Regions from separate parts of the Erythrobacter sp. BLCC-B19 genome, predicted to be linked through region 1. Evidence: predicted binding sites of a transcription regulator. Region 1 holds the regulator's gene; each other region holds the start of a gene.
What was found. Region 1 encodes LexA, which represses DNA repair genes until DNA is damaged. Its sites were predicted from a motif close to GTTCCNCNCTTGTTCT; they were not measured.

Region 1 (5,714 bases):
CAACGCGGCGGCATTGAAGGCGCTGCTGATGGGCACCCCTGGCCCCTACCGCGACGCGGTGCTGTTCAACGCGGCGGGCGCGCTGCTGGTCGCCGGGCGCGGCGCGGACTGGCGCGAGCGGGCCGCGATGGCGGCCGAAGCGCTTGATTCAGGCGCGGCACTGGCGCTCCTGGAGAAATGGATCGCGCTCGCCAAATAACCCATTCCCGTTCGCCCTGAGCTTGTCGAAGGGCTGTCCTTCCCCTTATCTGCCGCTTGAAGACGAAGAACGGTGCTTCGACAGGCTCAGCACGAACGGTTTTTGAATTGAACAAGCTCGAAGAAATCTGCGCCAACAAGGCTCTCGAAGTCGCCGCCCGCAAGGCCGCGACCACCCCCGCCGCGCTCGCCGGGGCTGCTGCCGCGCAGAGCGCCCCGCGCGGGTTCGAGGCTGCCCTGCGCTCCCGCGCCGCCAGCGGCTATGCCCTGATCGCCGAGATCAAGAAGGCCAGCCCCTCCAAGGGCCTGATCCGCGCCGATTTCCACCCCGCCGCCCATGCTGCCGCCTATGAAGCAGGCGGTGCCGCGTGCCTCTCCGTCCTCACCGACGCGCCCTATTTTCAGGGGCACGAGGATTACCTCATCGCCGCCCGCGCCGCCTGCGCACTGCCGGTGCTGCGCAAGGACTTCATGGTCGATCCCTGGCAATGCCTCGAAGCCCGCGCCATCGGGGCCGATGCGATCCTGATCATCGTCGCCGCCCTCTCCGACGCGCAGATGGCCGAGATCGAAGCCGCCGCGCGCGAACAGGGCATGGACGTGCTGGTCGAAGTCCATGACGAGGCCGAGCTCGAACGCGCCGCCGCCACGCTCCAATCGCGCCTGATCGGGGTCAACAATCGCGACCTCAAGACCTTCACCACCTCGCTCGCCGTCACCGAAAGGCTCGCCCCGCTGATGCCGCCCGGCACGCTGATCGTGGGCGAGAGCGGGATCAACACCCATGCCGATTGCCAGCGCCTCGAAGCCGCAGGCGTGCGCAGCTTCCTTGTGGGCGAAAGCCTGATGCGGGCTGACGATATTGCGAGTGCCACCCGAACGCTGCTCGGCGCACAAGCGGCGGCATGAGCAAACTCACCCACCTCGATGCCAGCGGCGCGGCCCACATGGTCGATGTCGGCGGCAAGCCCGCCACGGCGCGGCGCGCGGTCGCCTCGGGGCGGATCACCATGTCGGCCGAGGCGCTCGAAGCGATCCGCGCAGGCAATGCCCCCAAGGGCGATGTCCTCGGCACCGCGCGCATCGCCGGGATCATGGCCGCCAAACGCACCGGCGAGCTGATCCCGCTGTGCCACCCGCTCGGGCTCGAAGCCGTCAATATCGAGTTCGCCTATGAGGAAAGCGCGATCCGCGCCACCGCCACAGCCTCGCTGACCGGCAAGACCGGCGTGGAAATGGAAGCGATGACAGCCGCTTCCATCGCACTCCTCACAATCTATGACATGGCCAAGGCGATCGACAAGGGCATGGTGATCTCCGAAGTCCGCCTGATCGCCAAGACCGGCGGCAAGTCCGGCGACTGGAGCGCGCAGCCTTGAGCGCGCCGCTGGCGCTCGAAGACGCGCAGGCCCGCCTGCTTGCCCTCGCGCCGCAGCCGGCCCATGAAACCGTGCCGGTCGATACCGCGTCAGGTCGGTGCATCGCGCAGGACATCCGCGCCGCCCGCACCCAGCCCGCGGCCGATCTGTCAGCGATGGATGGCTATGCACTCGCGCCGGGCGCAGGCCCGTGGCGCTTGGTGGGTGAAAGCCGCGCCGGATCACCCTTCCGCGAGGTTCTGTCGGACAATCAGTGCGTGCGGATCTCGACCGGCGCGATCGTGCCGCCGGGGGCCGACCGGGTGCTGCTCCAGGAAGATGCCCGCGATGAGGCCGGGATCATCACGGCAACCGAAGTTCCGCCGCCAGGGCGGCACATCCGTGCGCGGGGGTTCGATTTTCACGCGGGCGACCTGCTGCTGACGCGCGGCACCCGGCTGACCCCGGCCCGTCTCGCGCTAGTGCTGGCCGCCGGGCATGGCTCGATCGAGGTCGCGGCCCGGGTCAAGGTTGCGGTGATGGATTCGGGGGACGAACTTGCCCGCGATCCGGCTGACTGCCTGCCGCACCAGATCCCCGCCAGCAATGCGGCCATGATCGCAGCGATGCTCGCCCCGCTCGGCTGCGAGGTCACCCGCATTGGCCCGGTGCCCGATGATCGCGCCGCGCTCGCCGAGGCGCTGGCCTTGGCCGAGGGGGCCGATATCCTCATCACATCGGGCGGCGCATCGGTGGGCGATCACGATCTCATCAAGCCCGCGCTGGCGGACTGGGGGGCCGAAATCGCCTTCTGGAAGATCGCGATCAAACCGGGCAAGCCGCTGCTGGTGGCCACACGCCAGAGTGCCAAGGGCTCGCAAGTCATCCTTGGGCTGCCGGGCAATCCGGTATCGAGCTTTGTCACCGCGTTCCTTTTCGCGCTTCCGCTGGTGCGCGCCAGCATGGGCGATCCCGCGCCCTTGCCGCGCGCCGTGATCATGGCGGCAGCCGAGGATCTCCCCGCGGTCGGCCCAAGGCGCGAATTCCTGCGGGCCCTCATCAGAGGCGAGAGCGTGCGCCTTGCCGGATCGCAGGATTCCTCGGCGCTGTCGGCGCTGGCTGCTGCTGACGCGCTGATCGACCGTCCCGCCCACGCCCCGATGCTGGCCGCCGGCTCGCCCGTTCCGGTGTTCCAGCTCCGAAATGGCTGATTTGCGCGGTTTTGCCGTCGGGCGCGCTTGACTCGGGTAATTTAGTTTCCTAATTGTTCCTTGTTCGTTCACCTTAATGGCGGACGACAAGTGCAATCAACGCACCTGTTTCGGGGTGCCTCTTGGCGCACGCAAGGGATTGGCACGGCGCCTCCAGCATGGGGGCGTTGTGGGTGCGACCACAGGAGTTTGACCAATGCTGACCGCAAAACAGCGCGAGCTGATCGTCTTCATCCAGCAGCGGCTGGAAGAAACCGGGATCTCGCCGAGTTTCGAGGAAATGAAGGAAGCGCTCGATCTGAAGAGCAAGTCGGGCGTGCACCGGCTGATCTCCGCGCTGGAAGAACGCGGCTTCCTGCGCCGCCTGCCCAACCGGGCGCGCGCGCTCGAAGTGATCCGTGAACCGGGCGATACCACCCCGTCGCGGCCTGCGCCTGCGGGGGACAATGTCGTGGCGATGCCTGCTCCGGCAGCGCGCGCGCCTGAAGCGGCCAATGACGTGATCGAACTGCCGCTCCACGGCCGGATCGCGGCGGGTGCCCCGATTGAGGCGCTGGAAGGCCAGTCGACCCTGCCGGTGCCTGCTGCGCTGCTTGGCCCGGGTGAACATTACGCGCTCGAAGTCTCGGGCGATTCGATGGTCGAGGCCGGGATTTTCGACGGCGATTTCGCCCTGGTGCGGCGGACCAACACCGCGCGCGACGGCGAGATCGTGGTGGCACTGGTGCGCGGCGAGGAAGCGACGCTCAAGTACCTGCGGCGCGAAGGCGGCAAGGTGCGGCTCGATCCGGCCAATGCGGCCTATGATCCGCAGTTCTATGCCCCCGGCGAAGTCGAGGTGCAGGGCAAGCTGGCCGGATTGCTGCGGCGCTACCACTGACGACAGGCGGGCCGGAAGGCAGGGCGCGAGCCCTGCGCTTCCGGCCTGATCGGTCTGGCTGACGTGTTGGATTGTGGCGGCGGCCCCTGCACCGCATCGTTTGTGCCCGCCTGCCCTGCTCCTGTCGGCGCATCGCAGGTTTTTGTCACGGTGTCGCAGGGTTTTGCCGCATCATCGCAGCTTTCCGGATACTCCGCTCTGGCGGCAGGGCGCGTGTTGCCGGTGGCTGCCACCAGCCATGCTCTCCCTGGCTCGCGGCAACCGTGGTGATGCTTTGCGCTTCCAGATCAACCGCAAGCCCGCCTGATCGTTCGAGCATCCGCCGGTCGGCCTTGAACCAGCGCGGGCGGCAGGATCGAGGCAGAAAGCGTTCCGAAACAACGATGTCTGCCTCGGCGCAGGCCGCCGCCAGAGCGCGCTCCTCCACCTGCGCCCGCCCCCGTCCGAGCAGCAAGGACCAGTCCCGCCCGCCACGCCGCAGCGTGATGGCACAGAAGGCCGAGGAGCAACGCGCTCCGGGCCATTCGGCCAGCGGTACAGGCTCCGCGGCAACGCCTGCCAGTTCCATCAGATTGTCGCGGGTATAGGCCGAGCGGCTGTCGCGCAGCGCCAGAAGGCGGGTCTCTCCATCAGGCCCGGCAAGCGTGATCCCCGCCTGCTGCCCGTCGCCCGCCACCAGCAGATCGGGGATCGGGGTCGCCCAGACGAGCAGGCTCGCCAGACCGACGGGCAGTAACCCTGCAAGCCGCACCCGCCCGCGCCACAGCGCAAGCCACAGGCCACCGGCTGCGAACAGCGCCACCGTCACCCCGCTGATCTGCGGCATCAATGTGACCGCGCCAGCCTGCCCCGCCGTCAGGTGCGCGATCCCGAGCAAGAGCGCGAGCGAGCGTTCCACCAGCCACCACACAGGCCAGCCCAACCCCACCGCATCAAGCAGCAAACCCAGCGCAATCAATGGCATGGAGACAAATGTCACCAAGGGAATCGCGATCACATTGGCAAAGGCACCGTAAATGCCAGCGCGGTGGAAATGGAACAGCACGATCGGCATCAGCGCCAGTTCGATGACAACGCCGGTGACGAACAGCATCACGACCCGCCGGCCGATGCTGGCCCACCACGGCTCCTCGCGCGGGGCCAGAAAGGCGCGCACCGGGGCGCTGTTCGAGAGCGCGACGATGGCCAGCACCGCGGCAAAGCTCATCTGGAAGCTGGGCCCGATCGCACTCTCGGGCCATAGCAGCAGCACAAAACCAGCGGCGACAGCGACCATCCGCAAGGACAGCGCCTCACGCCCGGCGACCAGCGCGCCCAGCACCAGCAAGGCCGCAACGCAGCTGCGCACCGTCGGCACCTCGGCCCCGGTGAGAAGCGTGTAACCGATCCCCGCGAGCGCCCCGGCGCCCGCCGCCGCCACCGGCAGCCGCACCCGCAAGGCCAACCCCGGCCACAGCGCCAGCAGCCGCAAGGCCAGCACATATGCCGCCGCGATCACCGCGCTGACGTGAAGACCGCTGATCGAGAGCAAGTGCGTCAGGCCGGAATCGCGCATCGCCACTTCATCCGCAGGCGCAATCCCGCCCCTGTCGCCGCTCGCAAAGGCCGCCGCAATCGCTCCGGGCGAGCCAGGCACCTGTGCGCGAACATGGGCGGCCAGCGCGCGCTGGAGGCTCGCCAGACCGCCGCTCTCGGGCGCGGGATGGAGCAAGGTGAGTGGGCCGATCATTGTTCCGGTCGCCGCAAGCCCCTTGAACCATGCCGCGCGGGCAAAATCGTAGCTGCCGGGCAGCATCGGCGGCGCCGGCGGCATCAGCCGTGCACGCAGCCGCACCACCGCGCCCTCGGCCAGTCCGGCCGGAAGCCCGTTCTCACCAAAGGTGGCAAGCGGGACATTGACCCGCACCTTGCGCGCGATCGCGGCCTCGGGCCCATCGCCGATCCCGCGCACTGCCAGCGTCAGGCGCAGTCGCCCCTCGGCGGGTTGATCCTCGCGTTCAAGCACGCGCCCGTCGATGATCTGCACGAGGGGCGCAGCGACCGGCGGCGCGCCGACAATCGCCGAGC
Region 2 (5,714 bases), 460 kb from region 1:
GCCCGCCTTCGGCCGAAGCGGCGGTCAGCATCGCGGCGGCATCGCGCAGTTCTTCGGTGCCCTTGATCTCTTCGGTGCCGATGTTGAGCAGGCGGACGACCGGCTTGTCGAAGCCGTTGACGATCCGCGAATAGGCCGCGCCCATCACCGCGTATTGCACAAGGTTGCGCGCATCCGCCTCGGTATTGGCGCCGAGATCGAGCATCACCACGTCATGCGCCTGCAAGGTCGGCATGATCGCGGCGAGCGCGGGGCGATCAATCCCCGGCATGGTGCGCAGGGCAAGCTTGCTCATCGCCATCAGCGCGCCGGTGTTGCCCGCGCTGACGGCGGCACCTGCGTCACCCGTCTTCACGGCATTGACGGCAAGGCCCATCGACGTGGTCTTGGCGCGGCGAATCGCCTTGCTCGGAAGCTCGTCCCCGCCGACGACATCGTCGCAATGGAGGATTTCGGAGGCCGCGCGCAGGTTCGGGTGGTTTTCGAGCGCCGCTTCGATGCGCGCCTGATCCCCCACCAGCAGGAACTTGAACTTCTCGTGCTGACGGCGGGCGAGCGCCGCGCCCTCGACCATGACGCGCACGCCTTCATCGCCGCCCATCGCGTCAACGGCGATACGCGGGAGGTTCATGCTGCGTTACTCCGGTTCAAGATGTGAGCCACCGGCACTTAGCCGACGGCGACGACCTGACGCCCGTTGTAGTGGCCGCAATGGCCGCAAATGTTGTGCGGGCGCTTCAGTTCACCGCAGTTGGGGCATTCGTGGAAGGCTTCGACCTTCAGGGCATCGTGCGAACGACGCATGCCACGACGGGACGGCGATACTTTTCTCTTGGGGACAGCCATGGTCGCACCATTTCCTCAAATAACTGACGTGGCAACGCCTGTTGGATGCGGCGGCGCCTGCGATTCTCGAAGGCCGCCCTTACGGCAAGGAGTGTGCGCACACAAGCACGAGACTTGCGCGCATTCCTTGGCCAGCAGCGGCGGGAAGGCGCGCGCTATAGCGGAAAAATCGCGCGTTGCAACCCGCGCAAGGCGGCCCTAGCAAAGCGCCATATCAACGAGGGGATCTCGCAACCATGATCGTGCTTCCTGTAACGCTCGCCGCAGCGGCGGCGGCGGCCATTCTCAACATCTGGCTTGGCTTGCGCATCGGCGCACTGCGCACCGCGCTCCAGATCAGCGTGGGCGACGGCGGCAAGGAGAGCCTGCAACGCCGGATGCGCGCGCAATTGAACTATGTCGAGAACACCGGCTTCGTGCTGGTGCTGCTCGCCGCGATCGAACTGGCGGGCGCAGGCAGCTGGTGGCTGGCCTATGTCGCGGGGGTCTATTTCCTCGGCCGCATCGCCCATGGATTCGGCATGGACGGCGGCAAGTGGGGCATGGGGCGCACCATCGGCACGGTGGTGACAATGCTGGTGCAGCTGGGTCTGGCCGTCGTTGCCGCTCTGACCGCGGCAGGCGTGCTTTAGGAGACCTTCACCAGCTTGTCCGCCCGCGCGGGCATATCGGCCGGCAGGCATACGTCCCAGGCCAGCCCCGCCCGCTCCAGCAGCGCGATGAAGCGATAACCCCAGTCGCTCTGCCCCGGATGGAGGCCGATCCGCGCGCTGCCGGGATAGGCGTGGTGATTGTTGTGCCACGCCTCGCCCATCGTGACGAGGCCCGCCCACGGCACATCATGCGCCTGCACGCCGGCCCCTGCCACCTGCCAGCTCTGCGGCCCGCGGCGGTGGGCGAGATGGCCCACAAGCCAGTGCCCGTGCACCGTCAGTGCGACCCGCACGCAAACGCCCCAGACCACAAAGGGCCAGCTCCCCAGGGCATAGAGCATCCCTGCCACGGGGAGCTGCTGGAGCATCCATGTCCGCTCCAGCCAGCCGATCAGCGGATCTGCCTCCAGCCGCGCGGTATCGAAGCGCGGCGGGCGGGCAAGGTCGAGACGGCAATGGAGCTGCCACCATGCATCGATCAGCATCGCTCGGCGGTGCGCGAGGTAATCGTGGCAATGCGGCTGGCGCTGCGCCCAGTCGCGCAGATCGTGCGTGCGCACGATCCAGACCGGCCCGCTCATGCCCGCCACGGTGCCGCACCAGATCAGGAAGGCGCGCAAGGCGGGTGTGGTGCGAAAGCTGCCGTGGATCAGCAGGCGGTGGAACCCGACCGAATGGCCGAGCAGCAGCATGGCGCCGGTCAGCCCCACCCCTACGGCAACGGCAGCAGGCGTGGTGAAGAACGGCGTCAGGCCGAGCGCGCCCAGCAGCATCCCGCCATTCCACAGGCTGTGCCCCGGATCCCAGCGCACCCGCCCGGCAACCGGATCGGCCTCGGGCGTCTCGACGATCCAGTTGACCTCGCACCGGTCCCGCGCCTCTGCCGCTACCATTGCCGCTCTCCCCAGACTCACTATCAGATGCGTAGATAATTAATGCATCGCTTAATTAATGGATAGCGCTGGAAAGAATTTAAGCAAGCGCTTATACGCTCGCCCGATGCAGAAAGTGTTTGAAGCCCTCGCCTCGACCGTGCGCCGCAAGATTCTCGCTTACCTGTCGGAATCCGAGCTGACCGCCGGGCAAATCGCCGAGCGGTTCGAGATTTCGAAGCCCGCCGTCTCGCAGCACCTCAGCGTGCTCGAGAATGCAGGGCTCGTGGAGAGCGAGAAGCGCGGGCAGTTCGTGCATTACCGGCTGGTGCGCGAGAACCTTGCCAACACGCTCAATTCCTATGTGCAGGAAGTCTGCCCGGTCTCGCGCCCGCTCAAGAAGGAGAGCAAGGCGCTGAGCGAGGCGGCCAAGGGCGGCGGCGAGAACACAGACTGATTTTCCCTAGCGCTGGCCTCGGCCCGCCAAAGGACGGGGCCGCAAGGCCGACCGGCGGCCCGCAGGTGCCCGTAGCGCAGCGCAGGAACAGCACCGAGGGAAGCGCAGCTGTGCTGCCGTAGGCGGCACACCACCCGCGGAGGCGGGGTCGCAATCAAGGTGGCAATCAGCTCAAAATATAATCGCTCACAAACGCATTGGTCTTGCGCTCGCGCCCGAAGGTGCTGGTGGGGCCGTGGCCGGGAATGAACATCACGTCCTCGCCCAAGGGCCAGAGGCGCTGGGTGATCGAATCGATCAGATCCTGATGATTGCCGCGCGGGAAATCGGTGCGCCCGATCGAGCCCTGGAACAGCACATCGCCCACGATCGCAAAGCGGCTGGGCTCGTGGAAGAACACGACATGGCCGGGCGTGTGACCTGGGCAGTGGATCACGTCCAATTTGAGTTCGCCCACCGTCACCGTGTCACCGTGCTTGAGCCAGCGGGTCGGCGTGAAGCTCTTGGCGACCATCCCCCAGCGCGGGCCGTCATCGTCCAATTGGTCGATCCAGAAGCGGTCATCCTCGTGCGGGCCTTCGATGGGCAGGCCCAGTTCGTCCGCCAGCATCCCGGTCTGCCCGCAATGGTCGAGATGCCCGTGGGTGACGAGCAGCTTTTCGAGCGTAACGCCCGCCTTGGCGACGCCCTCCTTGAGCTTGTCGAGATCCCCGCCGGGGTCGACCAGCGCGCCCTTCATGGTCTTGGTGCACCAGATCAGCGAGCAGTTCTGCTGGAGCGGCGTCACCGGAATGATCGCGGCGCGCATGGGGGGGAGGGGCTTGGGAGTGTCGGTCATATTCGGGGGACTGCGCATTTTGTCGGAGATACGCAACCGAGATTTTTCAGGATTGGCGCAGCACCGGCTCTTCCCAGGGGCCAACGTCCAACTCGATGGCGAGCGGCTCTGTGGGAACAAGGTCAGTCCTTGATTTCAGCTTGGCCTGCAATCCGGCGACAGCATCATCCCGGCGCGAATATAGGCCTGATGGCGGATAATCGTTCATCCAGTAGCCGCCGCATTCCTCGTCCGGCTCGTTGAACGTTTCGGTCGCGAACTGGAAAAGACCGTCAGGGCGCACGAGAAGGCGTCCCCTCCGGTTGCCTGCCATCAACAATTCGATCGCGGTGACAATCATATAGCAGGGCTAGACCCGCCCCCCCTTCCACACAACCCGCCCGATGATCTCCACCTCATCGGCCGCCACCTCCACCGGCGGATAGGCGAGGTTCTGCGAGAGCAGCGCCACCCGCCCCGGCCCGGCGCTCGCCACGCGCTTGACCATCAGCGTGTCGCCCACACGCACCACGTGGATGCCGTCGCGAAAGGCGCGCGGGGCGCGGTCGATCAGGATTTCGTCGCCGTCGTTGAGGAGTGGCTCCATCGAGTCCCCCTCGACCCGGATCGCCGAGAGCTCGGCGCGCGCCAAGCCCTGCTCCTCCAGCCAGCGGCGCGAGAAGCGGAAGGTGTCGAAGGCGGCTTCCCCGCCCGCCACCCGCCCCGGCCCGGCGGAGGCGCCAAGATCGAGCCGGGGCACCACGACCCATTCGCCCGTTTCGCGCTGGAGTGGCTTTACGTAGGAATTTTCCTGCGCCTCCCGCAGCTCCTCCTCCCCCACCCCAAGGAAGCGGGCAAGCGTGGCGCGATCCTGCTCCTCCAGCTTGCGCGGGCTGCCTTTGCGAATGAATTGCTGAAGATAGGACGGATTGCGCCCGAGCAATTCGGACAGGGACGCGAGGCTTACCCCTCGCTCTTGCGACAATTCGAGCAGCCTGGCGCGGGGGTCGGAGAGGGTTCGGTCAGCCATTTGTAGGGTTTCCTTTATGGATACTTCCTACACGAAGGATTTTTCCTAGACAAGCGCGAAAAAACATGGAACATTTCAGGAACATCAGGCGATTCGCCCGATGCATCACCTTCGACTCGGCAATCAACAGGGACGCAAAACCATGCTGCTTCGGACCATCGAAACCTTCCTGCGCGAGCACCGGCTCGCTCCTACCAAATTCGGCCGCCTCGCCGCCCACGACCCGCGCTTCGTGCTCGACCTACGCATGGGCCGCAGCCCCCGGCGCGAGACCGAACTGCGCACCCGCGCGTGGATGCAGGGCTATGCCGATCACGCCGCCGTGCAGATGAAGGAGACCGTCTGATGCTCACCGAATCCTTGCGCGATCCCTTCGCGCATATCCTGGGCGATTTCGCCGCGATCGAGGTCAAGTCCGCACCGCTGCTGGGCCTCACCCGCTTCCAGCGCCCGCGCCGCACGCTGGCCGACCGGGTGCGCAGCGGCCTGCTCGAGATCACCGCCGGAGCAGGCACGGTGCTGGGCCATGAGGAGAAGGCCTGGGCCTCGATTACCTTTTCGGGCACCCGGCACGAAGTGGTGCTGGAGTTCTGCGGGGCCGAGGCGGTCGCGGCGGGCGAGGAACTCATCGAGCGCCTGCCCGATCACGAATTCACCCTCCCCGGCCAGCTGGTCGCCGATGCGACCATCACCAAGGTCGACCACCGCTTCGGTGCGATGGAGCGGCTGGAGGTGACGGCGGTGCTGCTGCTGCTGGAAGAGGGCTAGTTATAGCCGCGCCTTCCCGGGCTTGACCCGGGACCCCGCTGCCTTCCTGCCACGAAGAAAAGCGGGGCCCCGGCTCGGGGGCCGGGGAGACGAAGGGGTTACGTTCTGCGAATAACCAAATTCCGGATCTCGCTCATGTCCTCCATCGCGAAGCGCACGCCCTCGCGGCCCAGGCCTGAATCCTTGACCCCGCCATAGGGCATATTGTCGACCCGGTAGCTCGGCACGTCGTTGATCACCACGCCGCCGACATCGAGCCTGTCCCACGCAT
Region 3 (5,714 bases), 700 kb from region 1:
GAACTCGGTAAATCGAGCGTCGACAAGGAAGGCGTCGCGGTGGTGCGGCGCTGGATTGCGGAGATGAAATGAAAAAGTGGCTTGTGCGCGGGTTTCTCGCGCTGCTGACGGTGCTGGTCGCCGCCTTCCTCATCTTCCGCACCCCGGACACCGACGCTGCCGAAATGCGCGCCAAATATGGTGCGCCGCCCTCGCAATTCGTGGATGTCGGCGATGGGCTGACCATCCACCTGCGCGACGAGGGGCCGCGCGATGCGCCCGTCATCATGCTGCTCCACGGATCGAACGCCGATCTGCATACGTGGGAGCCGTGGGTGGAGGCGCTGAAGGGCCAGTACCGGGTGATCCGCTTCGATCAGGTCGGCCACGGCCTGACCGGCCCCGATCCCAGGGGCGATTACTCGACCGCCAATTTCGTTGCCGATATCGGCGCCGTGGCGGACAAGCTGGGCCTGGGGCGCTTCATCCTCGGCGGGAATTCTATGGGCGGCAAGCACGCGCTTGCCTATGCCATCGCCCATCCGGAGCGCCTTGATGGTCTCGTGCTGGTCGATGGCAGCGGCGGGCCGATGCTGAAGCTCGCCCGGAAGGACGACGAGGATAGCGGCAATATCGGCTTCACCATCGCGCGGATGCCGGGGGTCAATCTGCTGGTCGAACAGATTACGCCGCGTGAGCTGATCCAGCAGAGCCTCGAACAATCGGTGTCGGTCAAATCGGTCGTCACCCCTGCCGCGGTCGACCGTTACTGGGAGCTGCTGCGCTACCCCGGCAACCGCCGCGCAACGCTGGCGCGCTTCAGCCTGCCCTATGATCCGCTCGCGGCGGCCGATATCGCCAAGGTGACGACACCCACGCTGATCCTGTGGGGCGCGGAAGACCGGATCATCCCGGTCGAGGCGGGGCAGTGGCTGGCGAAAACGATGCCGAACAACCAGCTGGTGATCTACCCCAAGATCGGCCACCTGCCGCACGAGGAGGCGCCGGAAGCCACGCTCGGCGATCTCACCCCGTGGCTTGCCGAACACGCCTCGCCGCCAAAATCCGAGTAAGCCGCTTTCGCAGGCCTTGGCCACTGGACGCAGGGGAAATTTGCGCCCTACAGGTTTCCGCATCTGCGAACACGAAGGAAAGGGCACCGGGCTTTGCGCAAACTCGGGATCATCGGCGGCATGAGCTGGGTGTCGACCGCGACCTATTACGACCATATCAACCGCATCGTCCAGAAACGCGCTGCGCCGATGGCGAGCGCGCCGCTGCTGATCGAAAGCCTCGATTTCTGCCAGCTCTACGCCCTGCGTGAAGAGCGCGACTGGCAGCGCGCGGCAAGCGTGCTGACCGAGAGTGCGCGGCGGCTGGAGGGCGCGGGGGCCGAGGGGCTGATCATCGGCGCCAATTCGATGCACCGCCTGTATGATGATGTCGCAGCGGCCGTGAATATCCCGATCCTGCACATCGCCGAATATGTCGGCCTTGCCATGAAGCGCGCCGGCATTTCGAGCGCAGCGCTGCTGGGCACGCGCAACGTGATGACCGAGAGCTTCTATCGCAAGCGTCTCGTCGCCCACGGGATCGACCTGCTCCCGCCTAAGCTCGACTATGTCGAGATGCTCGACCGGATCATCTATGACGAGCTGATGGTCGGCAAGGTCACGCGCGAGGCTGAGCGGACGATGAAGACCATTATCACCAACACCGCGCAGGAGGGTGCCGCGGGCGTGGTGCTGGCCTGCACCGAGCTTGATCTGGTGGTCGATGTCGATGCCAATGTCCTGCCGATCTTCGACTCCACGCGAATCCACTGCGAGGCGGCGGCCGACTGGATTCTGGATCAGGAAATGGTGGACTAGACCTCGGCTCACCCCCCCGCGGGGGCGGCTTGCCGCATCGTAAGGTTGCAGGGGGTGCAACTTGTTAACGTTTCCGCCTAAGGGGCGCGCGGATTTTGTCATGGAGCATTCCTGGCATCATCCGGGTCTTCGGGTCGCACCGATTGGCCCTTGGGGCCGCTGTCCTCCCCCCCAATCACCGGACGGCGGCCCCATAATTTGTCACTGATCGAAGTGACTGTTTTTCCATCAATTATACGCTGTTCACGCCTCGTTCCGGTTGAGCGGCAGCGGCGGCTGGCTTAATCGCCGCGGCATGACCTGTGCCCCCTACGCCGCCGATCCTGCCAACCCCGGCCCCCGCGAATTCGCCCCTCGCAACCATGGCGGCGCGGCGAGCGGCGAGCGGCGTGGGCCGCGCAGCCCGTTCCAGCGCGACCGCGACCGGATCGTCCATTCGATGAGCTTCCGGCGGCTGAAGTCCAAGACGCAGGTGTTCATCGCGCCAGACGGCGACCATTACCGCACCCGCCTCACCCACAGCCTCGAAGTCGCGCAGATCGGCCGGGTGATCGCCCGTGCGCTGGGGCTCGACGAGGATCTGACCGAGGCGCTGTGCCTGGCGCATGATCTTGGCCACCCGCCGTTCGGCCATGCGGGCGAGGCCGCGCTGTCCGATGCGATGGAGCGTCATGGCGGGTTCGATCACAATGCGCAGGCGCTGCGCACGGTGATGCGGATCGAGTGCCCCTATCCGGCGCATGACGGCCTCAATCTCACCTGGGATCTGCTCGAAGGGCTGGCCAAGCACAATGGCCCGGTCGCCGCCCCCAATTGGGCGCTGGCGGAACTGGATGCCGCCTTTCCGCTCGATCTGGGCACCTGGCCCAGCCTTGAGGCGCAGGTGGCGGCGGTGGCGGACGACATCGCCTATGACAATCACGACATCGACGACGGCCTGCGCGCCGGGTTCCTGCTGCTTGATGACCTTCTCACCCTCGATTTCCTCGCAGACCAGTGGCGGGTGGTCGAAAAGCGCTTTCCTCACGCCCCGCGTGAGCGTCTGCTGCGCGAGCTTGTTCGTGACCAGATCGGATTGATGGTGAATGACGTGATCGCGCACACCGCGGCGCAGGTGAAGGATGTGGGATCGGTCGCAGAAGTGCGCGCCGCCGGGCGGCAGCTGGCGGGCTTCTCGCCGGCGATGGCAGCGCAGGAACGGCGGCTGAAGACCTTCATGTACGAACGGCTCTACTACCACCCCGAACAGATTTCGGCAGCCGAGCGTGCGCGCGATGTCGTGGCGCGGCTCTATGTCGCCTATGCGCAGGATGCGACGTTGATGCCGGATGACTGGCAGGCGCGGCTGCCGCTGCACGATCCGGGCCGCGCGCGGGTGATTGCCGATTTCATCGCCGGGATGTCCGATCGCTTCGCCATGCAGGCGGTCGCGGGCATCTATGGCGAGCGGCCGGTGGGGTTGATCAATGTCTGATCCGCGTGCCTTTGGCCCCGTCCGGGTGGCGCTGGTCGGCGCGACCGGCCTGATCGGCCGCCGGGTGATCGAAATCGCCAGCCAGACCGATGATGTGCGCCTCGTCGGCATTGCCCGGCGCGAGGCACCGCTTCCGCCCGGTGCACGGATGGAGATGTTCGTCTCCGACCCGTCCAAGTGGGGCGAGGTGCTCGACGCGGTGCGTCCGCGCGCGCTGATCTGCGCTTTGGGCACGACCTGGAAGAAGGCGGGCCGCGATGAGGCGGCGTTCCGCGCGGTCGATCAGGAGCTCGTGCTCGCCACCGCCGAAGCGGCCAAGCGCGCAGGTGTGCCGAACATGGTGGTGGTCAGCGCGGCCGGGGCAAACAGCCGCGCCAAGGCGCTCTATATGCGCGTCAAGGGCGAGACCGAGGAAGCGCTCAGCCGCATCGGGTTCAAACGGCTCGATATCCTGCACCCTGGCCTCTTGCGCGGGGAGCGGGTCGATGACCTGCGCTTTGCCGAGCGCGCCGCGATCATCGCTGCACCGCTGATCGACCCGCTGCTGTCGGGTTCGTGGGAACGGTTCCGTTCGATCGACGCCGAGCTGGTAGCGGAAGCGGCGCTGGGCCTTGCGCTGCGCCGGGCGGGCGGGCGCTTCACCCACGACAACGAAGCGATGCGCCGCGCCGCGCGCGAATGGCGCAAGGTGGCAGCAGGCGCCGGGGAGGCGGCATGAGCTGGGCGGCGCTGTTCGGCGCGGTCAATCTGCTGGCGCTGGTCGCCTGGGCGGCGCTGATCCTGTTGCCGCGCTGGCCTGCGCTGCTGTCGGCGATCCTGTATCTCGGCGTCGGCCTGCTTTGCGCGGTCTATGCCACCTGCCTCGTCGGGGTGGTGAGCGGGCTGATCCCCAATCCGGGTGGGGGCGGGGCGGATTTCACCACCATTCCGGGCATCCGCGCGATCTTTGCCAACGATGCGGGGGTGACGATCGGCTGGACGCATTACCTCGCCTTCGATCTGTTCGCCGGGCTGTGGATCGCGCGCGATGCCGATGCCAAGAGCATTTCGCGGCTGGTGCAAGGGCCGATCTTGTTTGCGACCCTGATGGCCGGGCCGCTCGGGCTCGGGATCTGGCTTCTTATCCGTGAACCCGCCGCGCGGCGGCAGGGGCGGTTTCGCTAAATGGATGCTGGACGGCTGAGCGGATTTGCCTAACCTTTCCCCAAACGCTTTTGGGAGAGAGCACAGCATGGCGCGCAATGCCTATCACGCATTCCAGACCTTCGACGAAATCCTGCATTTCTGGGCGAAGGAGCGCCCTGACGGCCCGGCCTTCGATCAGGACGGGCGCAAGACCAGCTATGCCGAGGCTGACCTTCTCACCCGCCAGCTGATTGCGCTGATGCAGGCGCGCGGGATCGGCAAGGGCGACCGCGTGGCGTGGCTCGGCAAGAATCGCGATATCTACTTCATGCTCTACATCGCGGCGGCGCGCATGGGGGCGGTGATGGTGCCGATCGGCTGGCGGCTGGCCCCGCGCGAAATCGCCTATATCCTCGGCGATACCGAGGCGAGGCTGTTGTTCGCCGATGCCGAGTTCGTCGCGGTCGCGCACCAGGTGGCAGGCGACGTCCCGGCCAACCCCGAAGTGATCGAGGCCGAGGCCGCGCGCACGGCAGCGGCAGGGTTCGAGCCTGCCGACTATACTCCGCCCGGCCCGCATGATCCGGTGCTCCAGCTTTATACGAGCGGCACCACCGGCAATCCCAAGGGCGCGCAGCTGACCAACACCAACCTGCTGGGCTTGAGGAATGCCGGGAACGAGGCTGGGCTCGACTGGCAGTATTACGAGCCGGGCGATTGTATGCTGGTGGCCATGCCGTGCGCGCATATCGGTGGCACCGGCCTTGTGAACATCGCCATCGCCAACGGGGTGCGCAGCCTTGTGCAGGCGGAATTCACCCCCGTCGGCGTGCTGGAAGCGATCGAGGCCGGGGCAACGCATATGTTCATCGTGCCCGCCGCGCTCCAGATGGTCGTCCAGCACCCGCGCGCCGCAACCACGGACTTCAGCAATCTCAAGTACCTGATGTATGGTGCCGCGCCGATGCCGCTGGAACTGCTCAAGGAAGCGGTGCGGACGATGCCGACGACGAAGTTCCTGCAAGCCTATGGCATGACCGAGACGTCAGGCACGATCTCGATCCTGCCGCCCGAGGATCACTCGCTTGAGGGCAACCAGCGTATGCGCTCGGCGGGCAAGGCCTGTCCGGGGGTGCAAATCGAAGTGCGCGGGCCGGACAATGTCGAGGTGCCGCGCGGCGCAATCGGCGAGGTCTGCATCCTCTCTCCCAGCAACACGCCGGGTTACTGGAAGCTTCCCGAGGCGACGGCCAAGACCATCGACC

Region 2: the regulator LexA is predicted to act here: its motif matches at 4,743-4,758, upstream of PS060_RS16505 (S24 family peptidase).
Region 3: the regulator LexA is predicted to act here: its motif matches at 2,092-2,107, upstream of PS060_RS10865 (deoxyguanosinetriphosphate triphosphohydrolase).

Annotation. Positions count from the first base shown of each region.
Region 1 is NZ_CP117516.1:3,044,421-3,050,134, forward strand. Features, by position in the region: gene trpD (anthranilate phosphoribosyltransferase) at 1-199, shown strand, start outside; gene trpC (indole-3-glycerol phosphate synthase TrpC) at 307-1,107, shown strand; gene moaC (cyclic pyranopterin monophosphate synthase MoaC) at 1,104-1,577, shown strand; gene PS060_RS14340 (molybdopterin molybdotransferase MoeA) at 1,574-2,767, shown strand; gene lexA (transcriptional repressor LexA) at 2,964-3,647, shown strand; gene PS060_RS14350 (ComEC/Rec2 family competence protein) at 3,793-5,714, opposite strand, start outside.
Region 2 is NZ_CP117516.1:3,504,217-3,509,930, forward strand. Features, by position in the region: gene plsX (phosphate acyltransferase PlsX) at 1-631, opposite strand, end outside; gene rpmF (50S ribosomal protein L32) at 670-846, opposite strand; gene PS060_RS16480 (MAPEG family protein) at 1,083-1,478, shown strand; gene PS060_RS16485 (acyl-CoA desaturase) at 1,475-2,392, opposite strand; gene PS060_RS16490 (metalloregulator ArsR/SmtB family transcription factor) at 2,499-2,828, shown strand; gene PS060_RS16495 (MBL fold metallo-hydrolase) at 2,995-3,636, opposite strand; gene PS060_RS16500 (hypothetical protein) at 3,713-4,006, opposite strand; gene PS060_RS16505 (S24 family peptidase) at 4,016-4,675, opposite strand; gene PS060_RS16510 (hypothetical protein) at 4,818-5,021, shown strand; gene PS060_RS16515 (hypothetical protein) at 5,021-5,443, shown strand; gene PS060_RS16520 (aldehyde dehydrogenase family protein) at 5,542-5,714, opposite strand, start outside.
Region 3 is NZ_CP117516.1:2,348,390-2,354,103, forward strand. Features, by position in the region: gene PS060_RS10850 (SO2930 family diheme c-type cytochrome) at 1-72, shown strand, start outside; gene PS060_RS10855 (alpha/beta fold hydrolase) at 69-1,052, shown strand; gene PS060_RS10860 (aspartate/glutamate racemase family protein) at 1,146-1,850, shown strand; gene PS060_RS10865 (deoxyguanosinetriphosphate triphosphohydrolase) at 2,146-3,324, shown strand; gene PS060_RS10870 (NAD(P)H-binding protein) at 3,317-4,042, shown strand; gene PS060_RS10875 (ABA4-like family protein) at 4,039-4,488, shown strand; gene PS060_RS10880 (long-chain-fatty-acid--CoA ligase) at 4,556-5,714, shown strand, end outside.